3 regions of the Celeribacter indicus genome follow, and region 3 is predicted to be linked to each of the others. Evidence: riboswitches for the same ligand, from Rfam matches in the RefSeq annotation. Region 3 holds a riboswitch; each other region holds the start of a gene.

Region 1 (7,486 bases), 900 kb from region 3:
CGTCGCCGCGATCTCTGCTCCGCCGCGAAATCCGTGCCGCATCATCGAGCCGATCCAGTCGGAATTGGCCGCCCGCGCCCGCAACACCCGCGCCACCTCCTCGGCCAGGGTGCGCGCACGCGGCGCCTCGGGGCGGGTGGCGTCGACGTGATAGAGCGCGGGTTGCGTCGGTCCCATCCGTGCCATCGCGGCGGCGAAACCGGCCTCATGGGCGGCATAATCCGCCGCCATCAGGAGGTCTGTCTCGGGCAGATCCTGCAAATGCACGAAGCTGTCCGCCGCGGAAAGCCGCTCCTCGAGCGCCTTGCGGGCCGGCGTGACCGCACCGTGCGCGTCGATCGCGTGGCTCGAGGCGGCAAGCCAGGCCTCCCCCGCCATCAGCCGCGCCTCGGCGGTGAACTCCTCAATGGCGGATCCCATGTCGAGTCCGTATTGCCCCGGCTTCGGACCGAAGACGCGGGCGATGCGGTCGAGATAGGGGTTCTCCGCGGCGGGTTCGTCGCGCTCGGCCAGGGCCGCGCAGGCGGCCTCGAACATCTGCGCGAGCCCGGCAAAGACGTCCCGGAACAGCCCCGAGACCCGCAGCGTCACGTCGATCCGGGGCCGGCCCAGCAGCGGTGGCGGGATCACCTCGAACCCGCTCACGCGCTCGCTGTCCTCGTCCCAGCGCGGCCTGATGCCCGCGAGGTGCAGCGCCATGGCGAACTCCTCGCCGGCCGTGCGCATCGTCGCCGATCCCCAGAGATCGACCACCAGCCCTTTCGGCCAGTCGCCCTGGTCCTGGAGGTGGCGGCGCAACACTTCCTCGGCGAGTTTCACCCCCTGCGCATGGGCGGCGCGCGAGGGCACGGCACGTGGATCCGTGGTATAGAGATTGCGTCCACTGGGCAGGACGTCCGCGCGCCCCCGGTAGGGCGAGCCCGACGGTCCCGCGGTCACGAACCGTCCGCACAGGGCCGCCATCAGTCCCGCACGCTCGGCCGCGCCGCAGGCGCCCTCGCCGAAGACATGCAGCCCCTCGGGGAATTGCGCCTCCTTGATGTCGCAGACGAACCGGTCGATGCGGGTGATCGCCTCGGCCGCGCTGGCCTCTTCCGGGATCCCCAGATCCGCCTCGACTCCGCGCCCCTGCGCCTCGGCGCGGATATCCGCGATCAGCCGGTCGCGCCGGGCGGGATCGAGCCCGTCCGCGGTCGAATATTCGTCCAGAAGGTGTTCGAGCTGGCCGAGCCCTTCCGGCAGTTTCGTCTGTGCCAGTGGCGGGGGCAGGTGTCCGATCGTGACCGCGCCGGTCCGCCGCTTCGCCTGTGCCGCCTCGCCCGGATCGTTGACGATGAAGGGGTAGACGACCGGCAGGGATCCGGTCAGCGCCTCGGGCCAGCAGGCCTCCGACAGGGCAACCGATTTTCCGGGCAGCCATTCGAGCGTGCCATGCGCGCCGACGTGGATCAGCACATCGATCCTGCTCCGCAGCCAGAGGTAGAAGGCGACATAGCCGTGGCAGGGCGTGCGGGCGAGATCGTGGTAGTCATCCTCGCGCTTGTTGACCTCGCCGCGTTCGGGTTGCAGCGCGATCAGCGCCTGTCCCGCGCGCAGGGCGCGAAACCGGAAGGCGCCGTTGCAGAAGGCGGGATCGTCCTCGGGCGCGCCCCAGGCGCGGGCCAGATCGTCGCGCAGCGCCATGGGCAGGGCAGCCAGCGCGGCGCGATACGCCTCGAGCGGCCAGCTCTCGACCTCCTGCCCCAGACGCACGGCCAGATCGGGCACAGGCGTCGCGTCATATCCTTGACCGGCAAGTTCGGCGAGGATCTTTCCGGTGGATGCGAAGGCGTCGAGCCCGACCGCATGGGCGATCTGGTACGCGCGTCCCGGATAGGTCGACAGCACGATCGCTGGCCTGCATCCGGCCGCGGGCAGGGTGGAAAGTCTGTGCCAGCCCGCGACCCGATCCGCGATCGCTTCGACCCGCCCTTCATCCGGCTGATGGATCAGGCGGGAAAATTCCAGGTCCGGGTCGCGCGGGGCGCGGGCCTTGAAACTGGCGACGCCGGCAAAGATCCGGCCGTCCACCTCGGGCAGCACGACATGCATCGCGAGATCGGCGGGCGAGAGCCCCCGCTCGCTCTCCGCCCAGAGCCGGCGCTCCGCTGTCGAGAGAGCGACCTGAAAGACCGGACAACCCGCGGCGTCGAGCGGCGAGGGCGCGCCATCCGGTCCCTTCGCGGAAAAGGCGGTGGCGTTGACGATTGCCGCCGGGGCAAGGCGCGCGATCTCCCGGCGCAGCCAATCCGCGATCGACGCGATCTTGAGCGACGGGGCGAAGAGGCCGAAGGCGTCGAACCCCCGCGCCTCGAGCGCGGCAATCAGCGCCTCGACGGGCGCGGTATCGGCTGCGCTCAGGTAGGAGCGGTAGAAGGTGACGAGCGCGAGCGGCCGGTCGGGGGGCTCGGGCGGGGGTACGACCCCGGCGCCGGGGCGGTAGAACCCGGCTTCCGGCACCGATTTCAGCCCCGCGACGGGCTGCGCATAGAGCCCCGCGGCGAGCGCGAGCTGTGCCAGCGCCGCCTGCGCTGCGACCGCCCCGCCCGCATCGCACAGGTGCTGCAAGCGGCGCAGGGTCGAGACGGGGAGGGTAGAGAGCGCGTCGAGCCGCGGATCCGGTCGGCCGTCCGCCGGCAGCACCGCAAGCGCCATCCCGCGCCTCCGCGCGAGATCCTGGAGCGTCGCGAGCCCGTAGGGCCAGTAGCTCTCGCCGCCGATCAGCCGCACGAGGATTCCCTTTGCCCCCTCGAGGGTCTGCTCGGCATGGACATCGACCGAAAGCGGGTGACGCAAGGCCGCCAGGTTGGCGAGGCGCAGCGACGGCAGCGGAGCGCCCGTGTCGCGTGCCCGGTGCCAGCCAGCCGCGAAAGCCCCCAGATCGCTGTCGGAGAAGGACAGCGCAATCAGATCGGCGGGGCTCTGCCCCAGATCCTGCGGCAGGTCCGTCTCCTCGAGACCGTGGCTTTCGCGGAAAACGATGTGCATCGTCGCTCAGGCTCCCAGCACCGCGCGGATCGCCGCCTCGTCCACATTGTCGTGCTCGGCGATCACGACCAGTTCCGAACGCCGCGGCTCTCCGCCCCAGGGCCGGTCGTATTGCGCCCGCACCCGCGCCCCCACAGCCTGAACGAGCATCCGCATCGGTTTGCCCGCGACCGCGACATACCCTTTCACCCTCAGAACGTTCTGCTCGCGCGCGAGCCGGCCGATCGCGTCCTGCAAGACCTGCGGATCCGCGATTTCGCCCATGCCCACCACCACCGTGTCGAAGTCGTCATGCTCGTGATCCTCCGCGCCATCGTGGTGGCTGGGCCGGGCGTCGATGTCGTCCTCGGCGGCCGCGCCGAGCCCCAGAACCACGCGCGGATCCACCGCACCCTCGGTCACCGTCAGGATCGGGACCGGGCGGGGGGCCTCCGCCTCGACCACCGCACGGGCCTTCGTCACGCCGTCCTCGCCCGCCAGGTCTGCCTTGGTCAGCAGCACGATATCGGCGCAGGAGATCTGGTCCTCGAAGACTTCCGACAGCGGTGTTTCGTGATCCACACTCTCGTCCGCCTCGCGCTGGGCCTGAACCGCGGCCGGGTCCGGTGCGAAGAGCCCCGCCGCCACCGCCTCGGCATCGGCGAGCGCGATTACACCGTCCACGGTCACGCGCGAGCGGATCGGCGGCCAGTCGAACGCCTTCAGCAGCGGTTTGGGCAGCGCGAGCCCCGAGGTCTCGATGAGAATGTGATCGGGGCGCTGCGGCAGGGCCAGCAGGGCCTCGATCGTGGGGATGAATTCGTCCGCGACCGTGCAGCAGATGCAGCCATTGGCCAGCTCGACGATGCTCTCGGCCGGGCAATTCTCGTCGGCGCAGGATTTCAGGATATCGCCGTCCACCCCGGCGGTGCCGAATTCGTTGACCAGCACCGCGAGGCGCCGGCCTTCGGGATTGGCCATGAGATGACGCACCAGCGTGGTCTTGCCAGAGCCGAGAAAGCCGGTGATGACTGTGACGGGGATTTTATTCAGATCGGACATCTGCAACTCCTTTGGGGTCAGTCCTGCGGCGGAAGCCGGGCGATGGATTGCTTGCGGAAGATCTCCGGGCGCTCGCGCCAGGGAACGCGCCCGTCCTCGCTCGCGGCATAGCGCGCCGCGCCCTCGAGGATCGCCTCGACATGGCGGTCGGGATCGAGGTCGCCATAGATGTAGCTCCAGCGCTTCGGCCCGCCGGAAAGCGCGATGGTGCAGCCGCGCGTGCAGGCCGACAGGCAGGCGACGGGGCGGATCGTGACAGTGTCGGGCAGGCACGCCGCCTCGAGCCGCCCCAGCAGGCGCGCTCCGGGACGCGGCTCCTCCGTCTCGGGCGGACCGCCCGCGACGCGCCGGCAGGTTTGGCAGATCATCAGGGTCACCCCGCCCATCTCGCAGTCCTCCAAAGGGACGATGCGGGAGCGGAAGGCAGGAGAGGCGGTGGACAAGCCATCTCTAGCCGGCCGCGACACACCCCGTTCGCCCGAAACAAATCTGTGCTGGCAGGTCTCCCGGCTTGCGGATCCCGGAGCATTGCGCTCCTGCGGTCCACCCGCCTTCCCGGCACATTGGCCAGTGGCTTCGGGCGGACCTCTCCGGTCACGGTCGCGGGGGCGGCTGCGCTTTGACCTTTGCGGTCTGTCGCATTCCCTCTTCGCCTGTCACAGACAGGAACCAGCTGGCCCTCACCTGAGGCAAAGCCGGTGTGGTTGTCAAGGACGGGATGGCAGGGATGCGTCCATCTGCGCCGGCCAGCACCGCTCTTCGCCATCGGGAGAGGAGGCTGAGTGAGAGGGACTGCTGCGGTGGCGCAGGACGCTCCGGGAGAACAAGGCTAAGCGCCGGATCCGTCCGGCTATGCCGGAGCATCTTGCAGGGCGGCGAATGTGCGACGGATCCTGTCGATCAGATCCGTCTGCGGCGCGGAAAAGACGGTCTTCCTGTCGTAGATCAGGAACAGGGGCATGGTGAGCTCGATCCCAGGCGTGCGCACGATGCGGAGGCCTTCCCTTTCGAGATCGGCGGGCAGCGCGCTCTGGAAGACGAAACCCGGCCCGATATCGGCGCGAATGGCAGCCAGGATCGGCTCCGGATGTCCGAATTCCAGCACGCTGTTGGTCCTCACCACCCCTGCCGTGCGCAGCGCCTCGTCGATCAGCTCGCGCGCGATCTGTCCCTTCATCGGCGTCACGAACGGCAGGGAGGCGAGTTCGGACAGGGTGGCGACGTCGCCCACCAGCGTACTGTCGAGAGCCGCGACGAGGAATAGCGGCTCCTTCCAGAGCAGCTCGGTCTCGAGCCGCGACGTGTCCTGCGTCGGGTCGATCAGCGTCACGCCGAAATCGCAATCTCCGGACAGCACCGCCTGCGTCGCGAGGTGGGGGCTGGACATCGACATGCAGACCTTGGCAGCCGGATATTCCTTGTGAAACCGGATAATGATATCGGGAAGTTTATAAGTTCCGACAACCATGGCCGCCGCGATCTTGGTCTGGCCCAGCACGCCCTTCTTGATGTCGGCGAGATCGAGAAGCATTTCGGAGCTGCGTTGCATGACCTCCGTCGCCCAGGAATAGACCCGTTCACCCGCCTGCGTCAGTTCGATATTGCGCCCCGTCTTGCGGACCAACTGCGTTCCGAGGCTGTCCTCGAGGCTGCGCAGATGCGAGGTGACGGCGGGCTGCGCGATGTTGAGCCGCTCGGCGGTTCGGGTCACGCTCGAATACCTTGCGATCATGCAGAACACGTTGAGCTTGTGCAGCGTCAGATTGCGCGAATGCAGGAATTCGCTGGTCAGGGCGGTGAGCGGCGCCTGGGGCGGGGATTTCGTCATATCGGCTCGGACTTCGGTTTCGGGCGGCTGCCGGCGGCGGGGGCGGGCGGGATCGTGCCCGCAGACCGCCCTCCCGCCGCAGGGTTGCGCGATACAGCATAGCCGAAAAGCGCGATTTCCAAAGCCTTTCCTCGCGAGGCCGGAGCCGGGCGGCAATCTCCATTCATAAGTTTTAAGTTATGAATTTTTTGCAGGTTGATATTGGACAAACCCGCCTCCGATTTCGAAAAATAACGGAAACAAGGCATGCAGGACGCCCGAGCGTTCCTGCGCAAACGGGAGGACATCGCGCCATCGTCCATGAGGGGGTGGCACATCGGCGGCACCGGAGGAGACGACCCGTCCCGCCGCCGCGATACAGCCATTGTTTCTGGGGCGCAGGCTCTCGAACTCCGCACGGAAGATGCAGGGGAGAGCAGGCGCGGGGCCATGGGAGGAGGCCGCCATGAACGCATCGCACAAGACGAGAGTCTCATTGACACAGGAGCAGATGGTGCTCGCCATTTCCGGCGTGCTGTTTGTCGCCTTCTCACTGTTTCTCGACAATTTCTTTCAGATCTCGAACCTTCTGTCGCTGTTGCAGAACGTGTCGATCCTCGGAGTCCTGGCGGTCGGGATGGCTGTGGTGGTGATCGGCCGCGGCATCGACCTGACGATGGTCGCGGTGATGGTGTTCTCGACCGGCTGGGCCTTCGTGCTCGTGTCCCGCGGGATGCCGATCGAGCTGGCACTTCTGCTGGGCATGCTGCTCGCACTCGGGATCGGCATCGTGAACGGGATCCTCGTCGCCTATGTCGAGATCCCGGACATCTTCGCCACGCTCGCGATGGCCACCGTCATCGCCGGGTTGGGGCGGTTCGCGCTCGTGCCCAGCGACAACATCTTCATCGGCGGCGACCTGGGCTGGCTGTCCGCACTCGGCACCGGCACGCTTGCGGCGATCCCGATGCCCGTCGTGCTGTTCCTCGTCATCGCCTGTGTCGCCTTCGTGGGCCTGCGCCTGACGCGCTACGGAGCCTTCATCTACGCCATCGGCGACAACCCCCTCGCCTCGCGCAACAGCGGCATTCCGATCCGGCCGATCCGCGTCCTGATGTACGGCATCTCCGCCTTCGTCGCCTTCTGCGCCGGGCTGATCATGGCGATGACGGTGTCCTCCGTGAACACCAAGCTCGCCAATTCGACGATGATCTACGACATCATCCTCGTGGTGGTGATCGGCGGCATCGGGCTTGCCGGGGGCAAGGGCAGCATCCGCAACGTCATCGCCGGCACGCTGCTCATCGGATTGCTGCTCAACGGCATGACGATCATGAACATCAGCTATTCGGCGCAGAACATCATCAAGAGCCTCATCCTGCTCTTGGCGATCATCGTCGACTCGGTGGTCAACCCGCGGGACGAACAGACGTCCCAGCAGGGCGATATATGAACAAGAATATTGAGAACAAACGCATATGAACATGTCTCAGGGGAGGAGAAACATGACACTGACAAGGTTGAGAAAGGCCCTCGGCATCGCAGCGCTCGCGGGTGCTGCCCTCGGAACCGCCGCGCCGGCATCGGCGGAACGTCCCGATGACGGTCTGG
Region 2 (7,486 bases), 1.5 Mb from region 3:
CCGCGACGGATGTGGGCGGCACGCTCTGGCTCAAGCTCGAGACCTGCCAGCCGATCGGCGCCTTCAAGCTGCGCGGGGCGGTGAACGCGCTCGCGCATCTGCCGGAGGGGGCGGCGGGCGTGGTGTGCTGTTCCACCGGCAATCACGGGCGTGGCGTCGCCTGGGCGGCGCGGGAGCGCGGGCTGCGCGCCGTCGTCTGCATCTCCGCCCTCGTGCCGGAGGCGAAGGTCGCGGGCATCCGCGCCCTCGGTGCCGAGGTGCATGTCGCGGGCCGCTCGCAGGACGATGCGCAGCGCGAGGCCGACCGGCGTGCCCGCGCCGAAGGGCTCGTCGCGATCCCGCCCTTCGACGACCCGCATGTGATCGCGGGGCAGGGGACCATCGCGCTCGAGATGCTGGCGCAGCGCCCCGAGATCGACACGCTCCTCATCCCGCTTTCGGGGGGCGGGCTCGCCGCCGGGATGGCCGTGGCGGCGCGCGCGATCAGGCCGGAGATCCGCCTCCTCGGCATCACGATGGAGCGCGGGGCGGCGATGGCCGCCTCCCTCGCGGCGGGCCATCCGGTCGCGGTCGAGGAGGTGGCGAGCCTCGCCGACAGCCTCGGCGGCGGGATCGGGCGGGAGAACCGGCATACGTTCGCGCTGTGCCGCGACCTTCTGGATGCGGTGGTCTGCGTCAGCGAAGACGAGATCTACCGCGCGATGCAGGCGCTCTACCACGAGGACCGCCTGGTGGCCGAAGGCGCCGCCGTCGTCGGCCTCGCCGCGCTCATGGCCGGAAAACTCGCCCCCTCGCCGGCGATGGCAACCGTCCTCACCGGGCGCAACCCCGACATGGCGCAGTTCACCCGTGTGATCTCCGGCGGGGATGTGGTTCTGGGCGCGGTGACGGTGAAAGGTGTGCGCCATGGCTGAGGTTCCCGTGCTGACCGAGGCGCAGTTGCGCGAGGCCGTGACCCTCGATGCCGCGCTGGTGGACGCGATCGAGGACGGCTTTCGCGCGCTGGCCGCGGGCGGGGTGGTGATGCCGCCGGTGGTGTCGATGGCCATCGCGGCGCATCGGGGCGAGGTGGACGTGAAGACGGCCTATGTGCCCGGCCTGGACGGATTCGCGATCAAGGTGTCGCCGGGATTCTTCGACAATCCGGCGCAGGGCCTGCCGAGCCTCACGGGGCTGATGGTCCTGCTCTCGGCTCGGACGGGGATGACGCAGGCGGTCTTCCTCGACAACGGGTATCTCACCGACCTGCGCACCGCGGCCGCCGGGGCCGTCGCCGCACGGCACCTCGCGCCGGCGACGGTGGAGACGGCGGGTGTCATCGGCACCGGCGTGCAGGCGCGGCTCCAGATGCGGGCCGCCTTTCTCGAACGGCCGTTCCGCCACGGCCTGGTCTGGGGGCGGGACAGGGAAAAGGCGGTGAAATGCGCCGCCGATCTCAGCGGGTCGCTGGGCATCGGAGTGGATGTCGCGACGGATGTGGTGCAGCTCGTCGCGCGAAGCCAGCTTGTCGTGACCGCCACCCCCTCGACCGCCCCGCTGATCACCGCGGAGATGCTTCATGACGGGCTGCACATCACCGCGATGGGGGCCGATCAGGCCGAAAAGACCGAGATCGCGCCAGAGGCGCTCGCGGCGGCGCAGCTCTATGTCTGCGACCGGGTGAGCCAGTGCGAAACGCTCGGAGAGCTGCGCGCCGCGCGGGCCGCGGGGCTGATGCTGGCGCTTCCGCCGGAGCTCGGCCAGATCGTTGCCGGCGCCGTGACCGGGCGGACCGATCCGCGCCAGATCACGATCTGCGACCTGACCGGGACGGGCGTGCAGGACACGGTCATCGCCGCCCATGTCGCGCGCCGTCTGGCGGCCGGGCCGGCGGAAGGGGGGCCGGGACATGTCGCATAGGAGGTCGCCATGAAGCTCGACGCCCGCGATCTCGCCATTCTGCGCGTGCTGGCCCGCGAGGGACGGCTCTCGAAAACCGCGCTTGCCGACAGGATCGGGCTCTCTCCCACGCCGGCCTGGGAACGGCTCAGGAAACTGGAGCGCGCCGGGCTGATCGAAGGCTACCGCGCGCAGATCAACCTCAGGAAGCTCGGCCCCTCCGTGACCGTGTTCGTCGCCGCGGAGCTGGCCGACCACACCCAGGCCTCGTTCCGCACCTTCGAGGCGAGCCTCCAGGCCCATGAGGAGATCGTGACCTGCTGGGCGCTGGGCGGCCGCTACGACTACCTCTTGCAGATCGTCACCCGCGACATCGAGGCCTATCAGCACCTGATCGACACGCTCCTGGACGCCCGGATCGGCATCGCGCGCTATTTCACCTATGTCGTCACGAAACAGGTCAAGGGCGGCGGGACGCCGCCGCTCGAGCTGTTTCTGGACCGAATGGACTAGTCCTGACCGTCCACGCAGGCCGGACGGACTGTTCCCGCGGTCCTTTTGGTCTCCCTTTCCGCGCGGCGGCGTCAGACTGGCAGGCGACGGCCGGACCGCGCCGCCGCGCGGCGCCGTGGTCCGGCGCAAGGAAAGGGGAAAGGCATGCTGACCAACGACCAGCTCGACACATGGGATCGCGAGAATTTCTTCCATCCCTCCACCCATCTCGCCCGGCATGCCCGCGGCGAGGCGCCGGGCCGGATCGTCAGGACGGCGCGGGGCGCCACGATCGTGGATCGCGACGGGCGCGAATTCCTCGACGGGTTCGCGGGGCTCTACTGTGTGAACGTGGGCTACGGCCGGCAGGAGATCGCGGAGGCCATCGCGGAACAGGCGCGCGAGCTGGCCTATTACCACGCCTATGTCGGCCATGGCACGGAAGCGTCGATCACGCTCGCGAAAATGGTCCTGGACCGCGCCCCCGAGCATATGTCGAAGGTGTATTTCGGCCTGTCCGGCTCCGATGCGAACGAAACCAACATCAAGCTGATCTGGTATTACAACAACATCCTCGGCCGGCCGGAGAAGAAGAAGATCATCTCCCGCCGCCGCGGCTATCACGGCTCCGGCCTGATGACCGGATCGCTGACCGGGCTCGAGCTGTTCCACCGGAAGTTCGACCTGCCCCTGGACCGCGTGCTGCACACGGAAGCGCCCTGTTATTTCCGCCGCGACGACCTCGCCATGTCCGAAGCGGCCTTCGTCGCCGATTGCGTCGCGAAGCTCGAGGAGTTGATCGCGCGGGAAGGGGCGGACACGATCGCGGCCTTCATCGGCGAGCCGGTCCTGGGCACGGGCGGCATCGTGCCGCCGCCGGCCGGTTACTGGGAGGCGATTCAGGAGGTGCTCGACCGGCACGACATCCTTCTGGTCGCCGACGAGGTCGTGACCGGTTTCGGCCGGCTCGGGACGATGTTCGGTTCCGGGCGGTACGGGCTGAAACCGGATCTCATCACCATCGCCAAGGGGCTGACCTCCGCCTATGCGCCGCTTTCCGGCACGATCGTGTCGGAGAGGATGTGGAAGGTGCTCGAACGGGGAACGGACGAGAACGGGCCCATCGGCCATGGCTGGACCTATTCCGCGCATCCGGTGGGGGCCGCGGCCGGCGTGGCCAACCTCCGGCTTCTGGACGAGTTGGCCCTCGTCGAGAATGCCGCAAGCACCGGCGCCTATCTGACGGCGGCGATGAAGGACGCGCTGGGCGATCATCCGAATGTCGGGGAGATCCGGGGCGAGGGCATGCTCTGTGCGCTGGATTTCGTGCGGGACCGGGACAGCCGCAGCTTCTTCGACGCGGGGGATCAGGTCGGGGCCTCGCTCGCCGCGGCGCTTCTGGCGGAGGGGGTCATCGGGCGGGCCCTGCCGCAGGGCGACATCATCGGCTTCGCGCCGCCCTTCTGCCTCACCCGCGGCGAAGCGGACCGGATCGTGGATGCGATGAAGGTGGCGGTGGACACCGTGCTGCCCGGCTGAGACCGGCGGAGAGGAGGCCAGGGGGACGGCCGGGCCATGCCGCCGGCTGCGTCCGGTTGCGGGACTGCCCAGCCGCGGGAGCGGCCGGGCCATCCGGGGCTCCGCCCGGATCGTGCATCCGGCGGCGCCCCGAAAGATCCCGGTGATCGTCACGGCGAGGGTGCGGGCGAGGGGTCGGAACGTCATCATCATGGATCTGCCTTTCAGCCGGAGGGAGGACCGGCGCCGCGAGTTGCGGAGGTTGCGGCACCGGTCTCTCCACCCTATCCGGCGCGGGTAAAGATCCCGTTACCACACCGTTCGCCCCGTCTTCCGGCGCGGGGCGAGGGCGCGTGGGAAAACCAGATATTGACAAGCCCTCGTCGAAACCATCAATATGATGTTGCTTCGGTTCCGTCGGCACGAGTCGCCGGCTAAGAGGGAAGCCGGTGAGAGTCCGGCGCTGCCCCCGCAACTGTAAGCGGTGAGCGAGGCCGATCACGCCACTGGACGCACGTCCGGGAAGGCCGGCCAAGCGGTGAACCGCGAGTCAGGAGACCTGCCGGGCATATGACAATGACCACGAACGGAGGGTTCGGGGGCGTGTGTTCGGCGGGGCGCCTGCGGTCCGTCGCTCGCGGCCTCGACGTCTGAGAGAAGCGAGAGGACCGACATGAGCATCACCGTCTATTCCAAACCCGCCTGTGTGCAATGCACCGCCACGACCCGCGCGCTCGATGCGAAGGGGCTGTCCTACGATGTCATCGACCTGACCCAGGACAGCGACGCGATGAGCCGCGTGACCGGGCTCGGCTATCGCCAGGCGCCGGTCGTCGTCGCGGGAGAGGACCACTGGTCGGGCTTCCGCCCGGACATGATCGCGCGGCTCCTGTGATCCCATGCCCCCGGATGCTGCCGTCCCGGTGCCGCCGCAGGGCCTGCCGGAGATCGTCTATTATTCCTCCGCATCGGGGAACACCTTGCGTTTCGTCGCGCGGCTCGGGCTGACGGTCCGGCGCGTGCCGATCTCCCCGAAGGAGGCGATGCCCGGCATCGCCCGCCCCTTCGTCCTGATCTGTCCGACCTATGCCGACGGGACCGGGCGCGGGGCGGTCCCGAAACAGGTGATCCGGCTGCTCAACGACCCCGACACCCGCGCCCTGATGCGGGGCGTGATCGGGGCCGGAAACCGGAATTTCGGCAGGCTTTATGCCATGGCGGGCGATGTGATCGCCCGCAAATGCGATGTTCCGCTGCTCTACAAGTTCGAGCTGGCGGGATTTGACAGCGATATCGCCCGCGTCCGCGCCGGGCTCGAAAAAATGGGATCCGCGCCATGCTCGACACCGACCTGAACGGCCTCGATTACCACGCGCTGAACGCGATGCTCAATCTCTACGACGGGGAGGGCCGGATCCGCTTCGAGGCGGATCGCATGGCCGCGCGTCAGTATTTCTTGCAGCATGTGAACCAGAACACGGTGTTCTTTCACTCGCTCGACGAGAAGCTCGGCTATCTCGTGGAGGAAGGCTATTACGAGGCGGAGGTCCTGGACCAGTATTCCAGGAATTTCATGCGCAGGATCTGGGAGGCGGCCTATGCGAAGAAGTTCCGCTTCCCGACCTTCCTCGGCGCGTTCAAGTATTACACCTCCTACACGCTGAAGACCCGCGACGGGCAGCGCTATCTCGAACGCTATGAGGACCGCGTGGTGATGGTGGCCCTTGCGCTTGCGCGCGGCGACGAGGCGCTCGCGATGGCCTTCATGGAGGAGATCCTGTCGGGCCGGTTCCAGCCGGCGACGCCGACCTTCCTGAACGCCGGGAAGAAGAGCCGCGGGGAGCTGATCTCGTGCTTCCTTCTGCGGCTCGAGGACAACATGGAGAGCATCGGGCGGGGCATCAACTCCGCGCTGCAACTCAGCAAGCGCGGCGGCGGGGTGGCGCTCCTGCTGACCAACATCCGCGAGCACGGCGCGCCGATCAAGGGGATCGAGAACCAGTCCTCCGGCGTGATCCCGGTGATGAAGCTCCTCGAGGACAGCTTTTCCTATGCCAACCAGCTTGGCGCGCGGCAGGGGGCGGGGGCGGTCTACCTCAACGCGCATCACCCCGACATCCTGCGCTTCCTCGACACGAAACGCGAGAACGCGGACGAGAAGATCCGTATCAAGACGCTGAGCCTTGGCGTGGTCATTCCCGATGTGACGTTCGAATTGGCCAAGAAAAACGCCGATATGTATCTCTTTTCGCCGCACGATGTCGAAAAGGTCTATGGCGTGCCCTTCTCGGAACTCTCCGTCACGGAAAAATACGAGGAGATGGTGGACGACAAGCGCATCCGCAAGAAGAAGATCAACGCCCGCGCCTTCTTCCAGACGCTCGCGGAGATCCAGTTCGAGAGCGGCTATCCCTATATCCTGTTCGAGGACACGGTGAACCGCGCGAACCCGATCGCGGGACGGATCAACATGTCGAACCTCTGTTCGGAGATCCTCCAGGTCAACGAGGCCTCGGACTTCAACGAGGACCTGTCCTATGCCCGCCTCGGGACGGATATTTCCTGCAACCTCGGCTCGCTCAACATCGCGAAGGCGATGGATGGCAAGCAGCTCGGGCAGACGGTCGAGACCGCCGTGCGGGCGCTCACCGCCGTGTCGGAGATGTCGGCGATCGACGCCGTGCCCTCGGTCCGCCGCGGCAATGACGAAAGCCATGCCATAGGCCTCGGCCAGATGAACCTGCACGGGTTCCTGGCGCGCGAGCACATCCATTACGGCAGTCCGGAGGGGATCGAGTTCACCTCCGTCTATTTCGCCGCCGTCGCCTATCACGCGCTCCGCGCCTCGAACGCGCTGGCGCGGGAGAAGGAAACGACCTTCCGGGGGTTCGGGGACAGCGCCTATGCCGACGGCAGCTTCTTCGACAAATATGTGGAACGCGACTGGCTTCCCGAGAGCGCCGCGGTGAAGGCGCTGTTCGAGGGCATCGACCTGCCGACGCGGGGGCACTGGGCCGCGCTCCGGGAGGCGGTGATGCAGGACGGGCTCTACAACCGCAACCTCCAGGCGGTGCCGCCGACCGGCTCGATCAGCTACATCAACAATTCGACCTCCTCGATCCATCCCATCGTCTCGAAGATCGAGATCCGCAAAGAGGGCAAGATCGGGCGGGTCTATTACCCGGCCGCCTTCATGAACAACGACAATCTCGACTATTATCGCGACGCCTACGAGATCGGGCCCGAGGCGCTGATCGACACCTATGCGGCGGCGACGGAACATGTCGATCAGGGCCTGTCGCTCACGCTGTTCTTCCCGGCGGAGGCGACGACGCGCGACATCAACCGTGCCCAGATCTATGCCTGGAAGAAGGGCATCAAGACCATCTATTACGTGCGCCTGCGCCAGACGGCCCTGGAGGGGACCGAGGTGCAGGGCTGCGTCTCCTGCACATTGTGAGGTTCCGATGAAAGACATGACCGACATTCGCGTGCCGCGCGCGATCAACTGGAACCGGCTCCAGGACGAGAAGGATCTCGAGGTCTGGAACCGGCTGACGGTGAATTTCTGGCTGCCCGAGAAGGTGCCGCTGTCGAA
Region 3 (7,486 bases):
TTGCAGTCCGTTCACCCGGCGACCGTTGATGACGATGTCACCATGCGAGACAGTCTCGAGCCCCGCGATCATGCGCAGGAGGGTCGACTTGCCACAGCCCGAGGGTCCGACCAGGACGGTGAATTCTCCGTCCATGATTTCCAGGTTGATGTCGGACAGAACTCTCTGATCGCCGAAGGTCTTTGCGACATTGCGAAACGCGAGGTTGGCCATGAATTCAGCTCAGAGTACGCGGCGGGAGTCGTCCCAGCCGAGTTTGTCATACCACTGGGTCCGCCATTCCTTGTCGCGGTCCAACTCACGTCGCGCCCACTTGGCGACGATCTCGAAATGCGTTTGCGGGACGACCAGCACGCCGTCGCCGTTGGCGACGATCAAGTCGCCGGGATTGACCAGCGTGCCATCGAGGTTGACCGGCACCTGCGTCGCGGCCAGTTCCGAATAGCCCTGTACCATCGTCTGCGCGCGGTGGGCGCTGAAGATCGGGATCCGGTGGCGGATGCATTCGTCGATGTCGCGCACCCCGCCGGTGGTGACGATGCCGCGCGCGCCCATCGCGTGCCACTCGAGCGAATTGGCCGAGCCGATCTCGCCGCTGCCAGTGCCGGCAGACTCGAAGACGATGAACTCGCCCGGCTTGACGTTCGGGGTGATTTCGCTGCGATCCTGGTAGCGATCTAGATAGTATTGCAGTGACCAGTCGCTGTATTCCTCGGGCGTCATCGTGGGGATGCGCACCTGCGTCGGGCGGCAAAGGACGGTGCGTGCGATGCCCATCGCTTCGGCGCCCTGGAATACCGGGCCGATGGCGCGGTTGACGCTGCCCACGTTGTGGAGACCGGCCCAGTCCATCCCGTCACGGATGTCGGCCAGGCGCAGGCCCTCGAAGAGGGCGAGCACGTCCTCGTTTGTCATTGTGTAAGCTCCTTGCTCAGGTTGGGGAGGATGGCCGCTTGATCTGACTGAGCACGGCGCGCCGGTTGAAATCGGCGCCGATCTGGAAATGCTCGGCCAGCAGCCTGTCCGCAGCGGCGGGGTCGCGCCGCACGATCGCATCGAGAAGCGATGCGTGATGATCGATGAGGTAGCTCCGGATGCCCGTAACCTGGAGAATGCGCTGCCGCCGCACGAAGTGCAGGTCGGTCAGGAAACGCGACAGTGCGCCGTAGATCGTCGACAGAGCAGGTGAGCGTGCAGCGGTGACGATGGCCGTGTGAAAGGCAAAATCGGCATCGGCTCCCTGTTGTGCGTCCTCTATGGTGTCGTGGATGCGGTCGAGGATGCGGGACATGTTGTCGTAATCCGACTGGGTGGCCCGCGCGCAGGCCAGCCGGATGGCGTGGTGCTCTATGGCGATGCGGGCCTCCAGGATGTCATCGAACTGTTCTCCGTGCTGCACCAGGACGAACGAGAAGAAGTCGCTCAGCGATGAGGCGTCGGGCGTGGTGACATAGGTGCCAGCCCCGTGCCGGACCTCCACCGCGCCGATCATTGCCAGAGCGCGCAGGGCTTCGCGCAGCACCGGACGGCTGACGTTCAGGAGCGCAGAGAGATCGCGCTCGGGCAGCAGCTTGTCTCCGGTCTTGATTTTGCCCGTCAGCAGTTGGTCGCGCAGGAAGGCAAGCACGCGGGTGTAGTCCCCGCGGGCAGTCTCTTTGTGGTTGATGATGTTAAGGTCGCTATCGGCAGGCACCGCACGCTCTCCAAATTGGTAATACCAATGGAAAATAACTTTTTTATACTGGCAAACATAAGATCAAATATTAGCGGGGAAGTTAGCGGTGAGGGCAGCTTCTGATTATAATGCAGGCTAGTTTTTGGAGTTTTGCCTAGAAGAGAGTCGCAATAGGGAGCTCATTCGAGCCGAATCCATGAGTGCAAGCGGTGGGCGAGGCTGTCGAACGCCATCGTCCCGACGGGATGGGAAGGCGCAGCAAAGCTTCGACCCGCAAGGCAGGAGACCTGCCGGAATGTTCGCCCTGTCCGGATGCAAGGCGCACCAGAGACATCGGAATTCTTGAAACGGGCCGTGACCGCCGCGCTGGAAACCCTCTGGAACAGGGCATTTCAGAAGGCTTGGAAAACGCATCGCCTGCACAGGGAGGTGGCTGTTGATCTTGATGATCAGCAGATCCTTGGGTCTTGTCTCCGGCAAAACGCCATCCTATGGTCATCTCGTTCTCAGGGCGAGGTGCAAGTCCTCACCGGCGGTAAACGGACCTGGTCCGAAGCCCGCGAGCGCCTTCCATGGAAGGGACCAGCAGATCAGGTGCAACTCCTGAGCCGACGGTTATAGTCCGGATGAAAGAGACTACGTTCAGTCCGCATTTCGCGAGCGGATGGCGTAAGTGACGCCTTGGGTGACGTGTTGTTATCAAAGGAGATCACAATGACACACACCCGCTATGCTTTTATCAAAGCAAACTGGCATTCCGAAATTGTCGACCGCGCACTGGATGGCTTCTGTGAAGTCATCCCTGCCGATCAAGTGGATGTCTTCGATGTTCCGGGCGCCTTCGAGATGCCACTACTTGCGCGCGATGTCGCCCGCAGCGGGCGTTATGCCGCTGTTGCTGCGGCGGCCTTCGTGGTGGACGGCGGCATCTATCGTCACGAATTTGTTGCTCAGGCGGTGGTTAACGGTTTGATGCAGGCCGGGCTTGAAACCGATGTTCCCGTGCTTTCGGTTTCCCTGACGCCGCATGTTTACCAGGAAACCGACCATCATCAGGCGATTTACCGAGAGCATTTCGTACAGAAGGGGCGGGAGGCAGCGGAAGCAGCACTTGCTGTGGCGAAATTGAGACTGACCGTCGCGGCATAACCGGGGGGAGGAATACCTGTTTGCGAGGCACGCCCCGGTTCGAATGCAAGGGTGCCCGGTCATCCGGATCAGCCGCAATCCGACGGCATTCTGTACCTCCCTCGGGAAGCTACGAACACGCTTCGGCTGTTGAATATGGAAATCCGCGCTGATTTGAACAGCGCAAACCAGCGGGGCGTAGAAGCGTCCTCCATTGCAGGAACCAACCAAATGTTCACGAGCGTTTGTTTCGATAACACCCACTGGAGACAGAAAGAAGATCCCCATGAAGATATTCCTGATCGGAGCCACCGGCGGCGTCGGCCACCGTCTTCTTCCCATGCTCGTGGAGGCAGGCCACGAGGTCGTGGGCCTGCATCGCAAGCCCGAGCAGGCTGAAGCGATCGCGCAGGCGGGAGGAACGCCGGTTCCGGGCGACATAATCGACATGACGGTCGCCGACCTGATCGAGGCCGCGCGCGGCTGCGAGGTGATCGTGTTTTCGGCCGGGGCGGCGGGCAGCGGGCTGGACCGGACCACTGCCATCGACGGTGACGGGCCGGGCAAGGCCGCCGAAGCCGCCCGCGACCTGGGCATCTCGCGTTTCTATCTCGTCTCGGCGTTTCCGGAGGCCGGGCGCCAGCGCGAACGAAATCCGCGTTTCGAGCATTACATGGCCGAGAAGAAGCGCGCCGATGTCGCTCTGGCCCGGTCGGAACTCGACTGGATCATCATTCGGCCCGGCACACTTGTTCACGAGGATGGAGACGGGCGCGTGACGCTCGGCCCGGCCATCCCCTACGGCGCCGTCGCGCGGGGCAATGTTGCCCGCGTCATCGCCGCGCTGATCGAACGGCCTGCAATCCGGCGCGAGATCCTCGAACTGACCGATGGCGACATGTCGGTCGATCAGGCGGTCGCCCGGCTGATGCGCGTCTGACCCCGCAAGCCGCAGGGGGCGAAGCGGTTGTCTCGCCCCCTGACTTGGGTCCCCGCGCGCACGCTCGTCCCTTACGCGACGAGATGCTCCTCAAAGAACGACTGGAGCTTGTCGAAGGGGATGATGTTGACCTGATCGTAGAGGTCGACATGATCGGCACCCTCGATGATCATCAATTCCTTGGGTTCGGCTGCCGCCGCGACGGCGTCTTCGCTGAAATAGCGCGAATGCGCCTCCGAGCCGGCGATCACCAGCATAGGCCGCGGCGAGATTTCGTCGATATAGGTCAGCAGTGGCATGTTCATGAAGGACAGCGGGTTGGTCACCGTCCAGCCGTCGTTGGAGTTGACCGATCGGGGATGATAGCCGCGTTCGGAATCCTTGTAATAGGCGTGATACATGCGGATGACCGGATCGTCGATGCCGTCGAGGCTGTCCGGCAGGCCGCCAGCAAGGGCCGGCTCGCTGCTTGCCGCATCTTCCCAGCGCTGACGGCTCATCTGTTCGAGGCCCGCCGCGCGCTGCTCGTCGGTCAGGCTGTCGTAATAGCCCTTCGCCATCACGCGCGACATGTCATACATGCTGGTGGTGGCGACCGCCTTGACCCGCTTGTCGGCCGCCACGGCGTTCAGCGCCATGCCGCCGAAGCCGCAGATGCCAATGATGCCGATCCGCTCGCGGTCCACGCCCTCATGCAGGCCGAGGAAATCGACCGCGGCCATGAAATCCTCGGTGTTGATGTCCGGCGATGCAACCGAGCGCGGCTGTCCGCCGCTTTCCCCGACATAGGACGGATCGAAGGCGAGCGTAACGAAGCCGCGCTCCGCCATGGTCTGGGCATAGAGGCCCGCGGCCTGTTCCTTGACCGCGCCGAACGGACCGGCCACGGCCAACGCGGGCATGGCGTCGGATGGCCGCTCGGCGGGGGTATAGAGATCACCAACCAGGGTGATGCCGTAGCGATTGGTGAACTCGACCTTGCTGTGCTCCACCGCGTCGCTTTGCGGAAAGGTCTTGTCCCAATCGGAGGACTGAGCGCGCAGCGGTCTGCCGAAGGCAGAGGCTGCGCCAAATGCGGCGGCGGTGATGCCGACCGTCTTCAGAAGATTGCGGCGGCTTGGATCGACTGCCGCGTTTGCGGGGATTGGCTGTGTGGTGTCGGCCATTTCGATACCTCGTCTTGAATGCGAATGAGGTAAAGATGGGAGCGCAAGACCATGCGGATTAGAGGGTCAGTTCGGCACGTAGTCATGAAGAGATTTCATGAAATTCCGCGTGCGAAGGGAATAGCGGTGGTTATGCCTGTGCTTCACCGGACGCCAGGTTGGCCAGCCAGTGCCGAAATTTGCCTATTGTCGAATGCCTTTCCGGCTCTTGCGCCGAAAGTACGTAATAGGCGCTTCCATCCGAATGGAAACCTTTGGGCGCGACAAGCAGCCCGGCGCGAATATCGTCCTGAACGAGATGCCGCGGCCCGATTGCGACGCCCAGCCCCGCCACGGCAGCTTGCAGGCTGAAATAGAAATGCTCGAAATCGCGTCCGGGGTTAGCCGCACAGGTTTCGCCACTGATTTCGCCCCATGTCGTCCACGCCGATGGCCGCGTGGCATTCTGGGGATGAGCCAGCGCATCATCAGTGTCGGTTCGCACGAGACGGTGACGGGCGCGTGCGCCTGTGCGGCCTTGATGCGCCGCGCTTCCTCCTCGATCTCGCCGAGGCCCCGCGCCACCACCTGCGCCAGCCTGCGTCCGGCATCGGTCAGAAAAACCGCACGGTTGCGGCGCTCGAAAAGCGGCGTACCAAGGTCATCCTCAAGCAGCCTCACCGCGCGGCTGACCGCGCCAAGCGTCAGGTTCAAGCGATCCGCTGCCTTGCTGAAGCTCTCAAGCTCGGCAGCAACCCGAAAACAAGCGAGCGCGGGGAGCGATGTGAATTGCTGTCTCATGTGTGATTTTTCCTCACGCATCATGTGAGAAGTCATCCGTCGGCGCTCATCCCGCGTCCTAGCCCACTTCACGCTTCGGATGGATCCATCAGCGACAGCTGATCCAGGAACGCCACGGCGAAGTTACCCGTGCCGATGGCCGATTTTGCCCGGTTGGCGGCCTCGGCATACACCGCATGGGCGGCAACGACCGCCATTATCGGATCCTCGGCATTGGCCAGCATACCCGCCATCAGCGCGCCCAGCGAACAGCCCGCGCCGGTAACCTGCGTCAGCCGCACATCGCCGCCGCCGACCGCATAGGTCGTCGTCCCGTCGGTGATGTAATCCACCGCCCCGCTGACCGCCGCGATGGTGCCGATCTCTCCGGCGACCTTGGCCAGGAAGGGCACCGCCTGATCCGAAGTCATGGTCGTTTCCACGCCTTGCCCGCCGCCGTCACCGCCCGCCAGCGCGATCAACTCGGAGGCATTGCCGCGGATGGCCGTCGGCTTGAACTCCAGCAGACTGCGCACGACGGCGTCGTATTCCACCGCGCCCGCGCCGACGGCGACCGGATCCAGAACCCAGGGCACGCCGCCTTCATGGGCGGATTTTGCCGCCAGCCGGATCTCGTCAGGCCCGCAGCTCATCAGGCTCGCAGCGTTGATCCAGACCGCATGTGCGTGGCCGCCGAAGGCGCTCGGCCAGTCCATCGCCGTGCCGATCGCAGGGCCAGCGCCCACGGCCAGCAAGACGTTCGCGGAGAGGTTGGCGGCGATGTAGTTGGTCAGGCCGTAGCAGAATGGCTTCATCTGCTTCAGCCGCGCCAACTCGTTACGGATTTCCGGGTCGGTCCAGGACAGTTCTTTCATGGAAGGCTCCTGTTGGGGGATGCGCTCTGATTGCGCGTTCCGGGTCTTGGAATGTCACGGGGGCAGGCAGGGTCATCGTGACCCCCAGCTTGACCTGCATGTGCGGGTCGATCAGACGCGCAACCTGCATCATGGTGCGGGTCGGGCGCACGGGGTCGAAGGCGATGCTACGGGCGCGGAGCGGCGGATCCCGGTCTGCCGCGTCGGTCAGGTAGATACGGCTGCGGACAACGGCGCCCGGCGAGGCTCCAGTCTGCGTCAGGATGCCCTCGCCGTTCTCGACGGTGCGGGCGAACTGTACCACGGCATGGACATAGCTCATCAGCTCTTTGTAGTCGCTTCTGGTGGCAATGGTCCGGCGGATCATGCGGAAGCTCCGGTGAGGACGCGCGGGGCGGCCAAGGCGACAAGCCCCTGTCCATCCAGCGCCATGAAATCGGTGATCGTGTGGACGGGCCCCGGACCAAAGACATGTGCCCCGGTCTCCAGCGCGACAAAGGCCAAGCCCAGGCGCTCGGCGGTCACCTGGTCCCATTTGCCGTCGCCCAGGATCACGACGCGCTCGGGGGTCTCGTTGCCCATGGCCTGTGCCATGGCATCCTCGACCATCGCCTCGCGGGTCAGGTGTTCTCCGCCCGTCGCCAGCGCCAGCCCTTCGACATCCAGCCCCAGCAGCGACAGCTTGACCGCCGCCATGCGCCGCAGGGATCCGGTGGCAAAGGCCACCGCCACGCCCTCCATCGCGGCCAGGTCCGCCAGCAGTGCTCGCGCGCCGGCGATCTCGCCGATCGCGCGGAGTGCGAGATGGTCGCGCAGGGCGGCCTCGTACAAGCGATCGTAGCGGGCGAGTTCCTCGGCGGTGATGCCACGTCCGCGCATATGGCGGTAAAGCTCATCCAGCACGCCAAAGTCGGTATAATGCCGGTAGGCCCCCCAAGGCTGG

The links. A riboswitch is a leader RNA that binds a small molecule or an ion and turns the genes downstream of it on or off. The one in region 3 is predicted to bind cobalamin.
Region 1: linked by a shared signal. The riboswitch ahead of P73_RS02535 (DUF1636 family protein) and the one ahead of P73_RS20270 (6,7-dimethyl-8-ribityllumazine synthase) in region 3 are both predicted to bind cobalamin.
Region 2: linked by a shared signal. The riboswitch ahead of nrdH (glutaredoxin-like protein NrdH) and the one ahead of P73_RS20270 (6,7-dimethyl-8-ribityllumazine synthase) in region 3 are both predicted to bind cobalamin.

The regions. Positions count from the first base shown of each region.
Region 1 covers NZ_CP004393.1:501,071-508,556, forward strand. Annotated here, with positions in the region: gene cobN (cobaltochelatase subunit CobN) at 1-3,027, opposite strand, end outside; gene cobW (cobalamin biosynthesis protein CobW) at 3,034-4,068, opposite strand; gene P73_RS02535 (DUF1636 family protein) at 4,086-4,454, opposite strand; cobalamin riboswitch at 4,548-4,757, opposite strand; gene P73_RS02540 (LysR family transcriptional regulator) at 4,919-5,896, opposite strand; gene P73_RS25450 (hypothetical protein) at 5,893-6,105, opposite strand; gene P73_RS02545 (ABC transporter permease) at 6,342-7,328, shown strand; gene P73_RS02550 (sugar ABC transporter substrate-binding protein) at 7,381-7,486, shown strand, end outside.
Region 2 covers NZ_CP004393.1:1,146,444-1,153,929, forward strand. Annotated here, with positions in the region: gene eutB (hydroxyectoine utilization dehydratase EutB) at 1-914, shown strand, start outside; gene P73_RS05860 (cyclodeaminase) at 907-1,899, shown strand; gene P73_RS05865 (Lrp/AsnC family transcriptional regulator) at 1,909-2,391, shown strand; gene P73_RS05870 (aspartate aminotransferase family protein) at 2,536-3,909, shown strand; cobalamin riboswitch at 4,281-4,469, shown strand; gene nrdH (glutaredoxin-like protein NrdH) at 4,562-4,783, shown strand; gene nrdI (class Ib ribonucleoside-diphosphate reductase assembly flavoprotein NrdI) at 4,788-5,243, shown strand; gene nrdE (class 1b ribonucleoside-diphosphate reductase subunit alpha) at 5,225-7,348, shown strand; gene nrdF (class 1b ribonucleoside-diphosphate reductase subunit beta) at 7,356-7,486, shown strand, end outside.
Region 3 covers NZ_CP004393.1:4,127,719-4,135,204, reverse strand. Annotated here, with positions in the region: gene P73_RS20285 (ABC transporter ATP-binding protein) at 1-213, opposite strand, end outside; gene P73_RS20280 (RraA family protein) at 223-915, opposite strand; gene P73_RS20275 (FadR/GntR family transcriptional regulator) at 932-1,693, opposite strand; cobalamin riboswitch at 1,791-1,984, shown strand; FMN riboswitch at 2,174-2,316, shown strand; gene P73_RS20270 (6,7-dimethyl-8-ribityllumazine synthase) at 2,390-2,824, shown strand; gene P73_RS20265 (NAD(P)H-binding protein) at 3,090-3,743, shown strand; gene P73_RS20260 (alpha/beta hydrolase) at 3,815-4,909, opposite strand; gene P73_RS26800 (LysR substrate-binding domain-containing protein) at 5,040-5,393, opposite strand; partial or broken gene P73_RS26795 (LysR family transcriptional regulator) at 5,549-5,689, opposite strand; gene thiM (hydroxyethylthiazole kinase) at 5,758-6,543, opposite strand; gene P73_RS24605 (Rid family hydrolase) at 6,506-6,910, opposite strand; gene P73_RS20240 (HAD family hydrolase) at 6,907-7,486, opposite strand, start outside.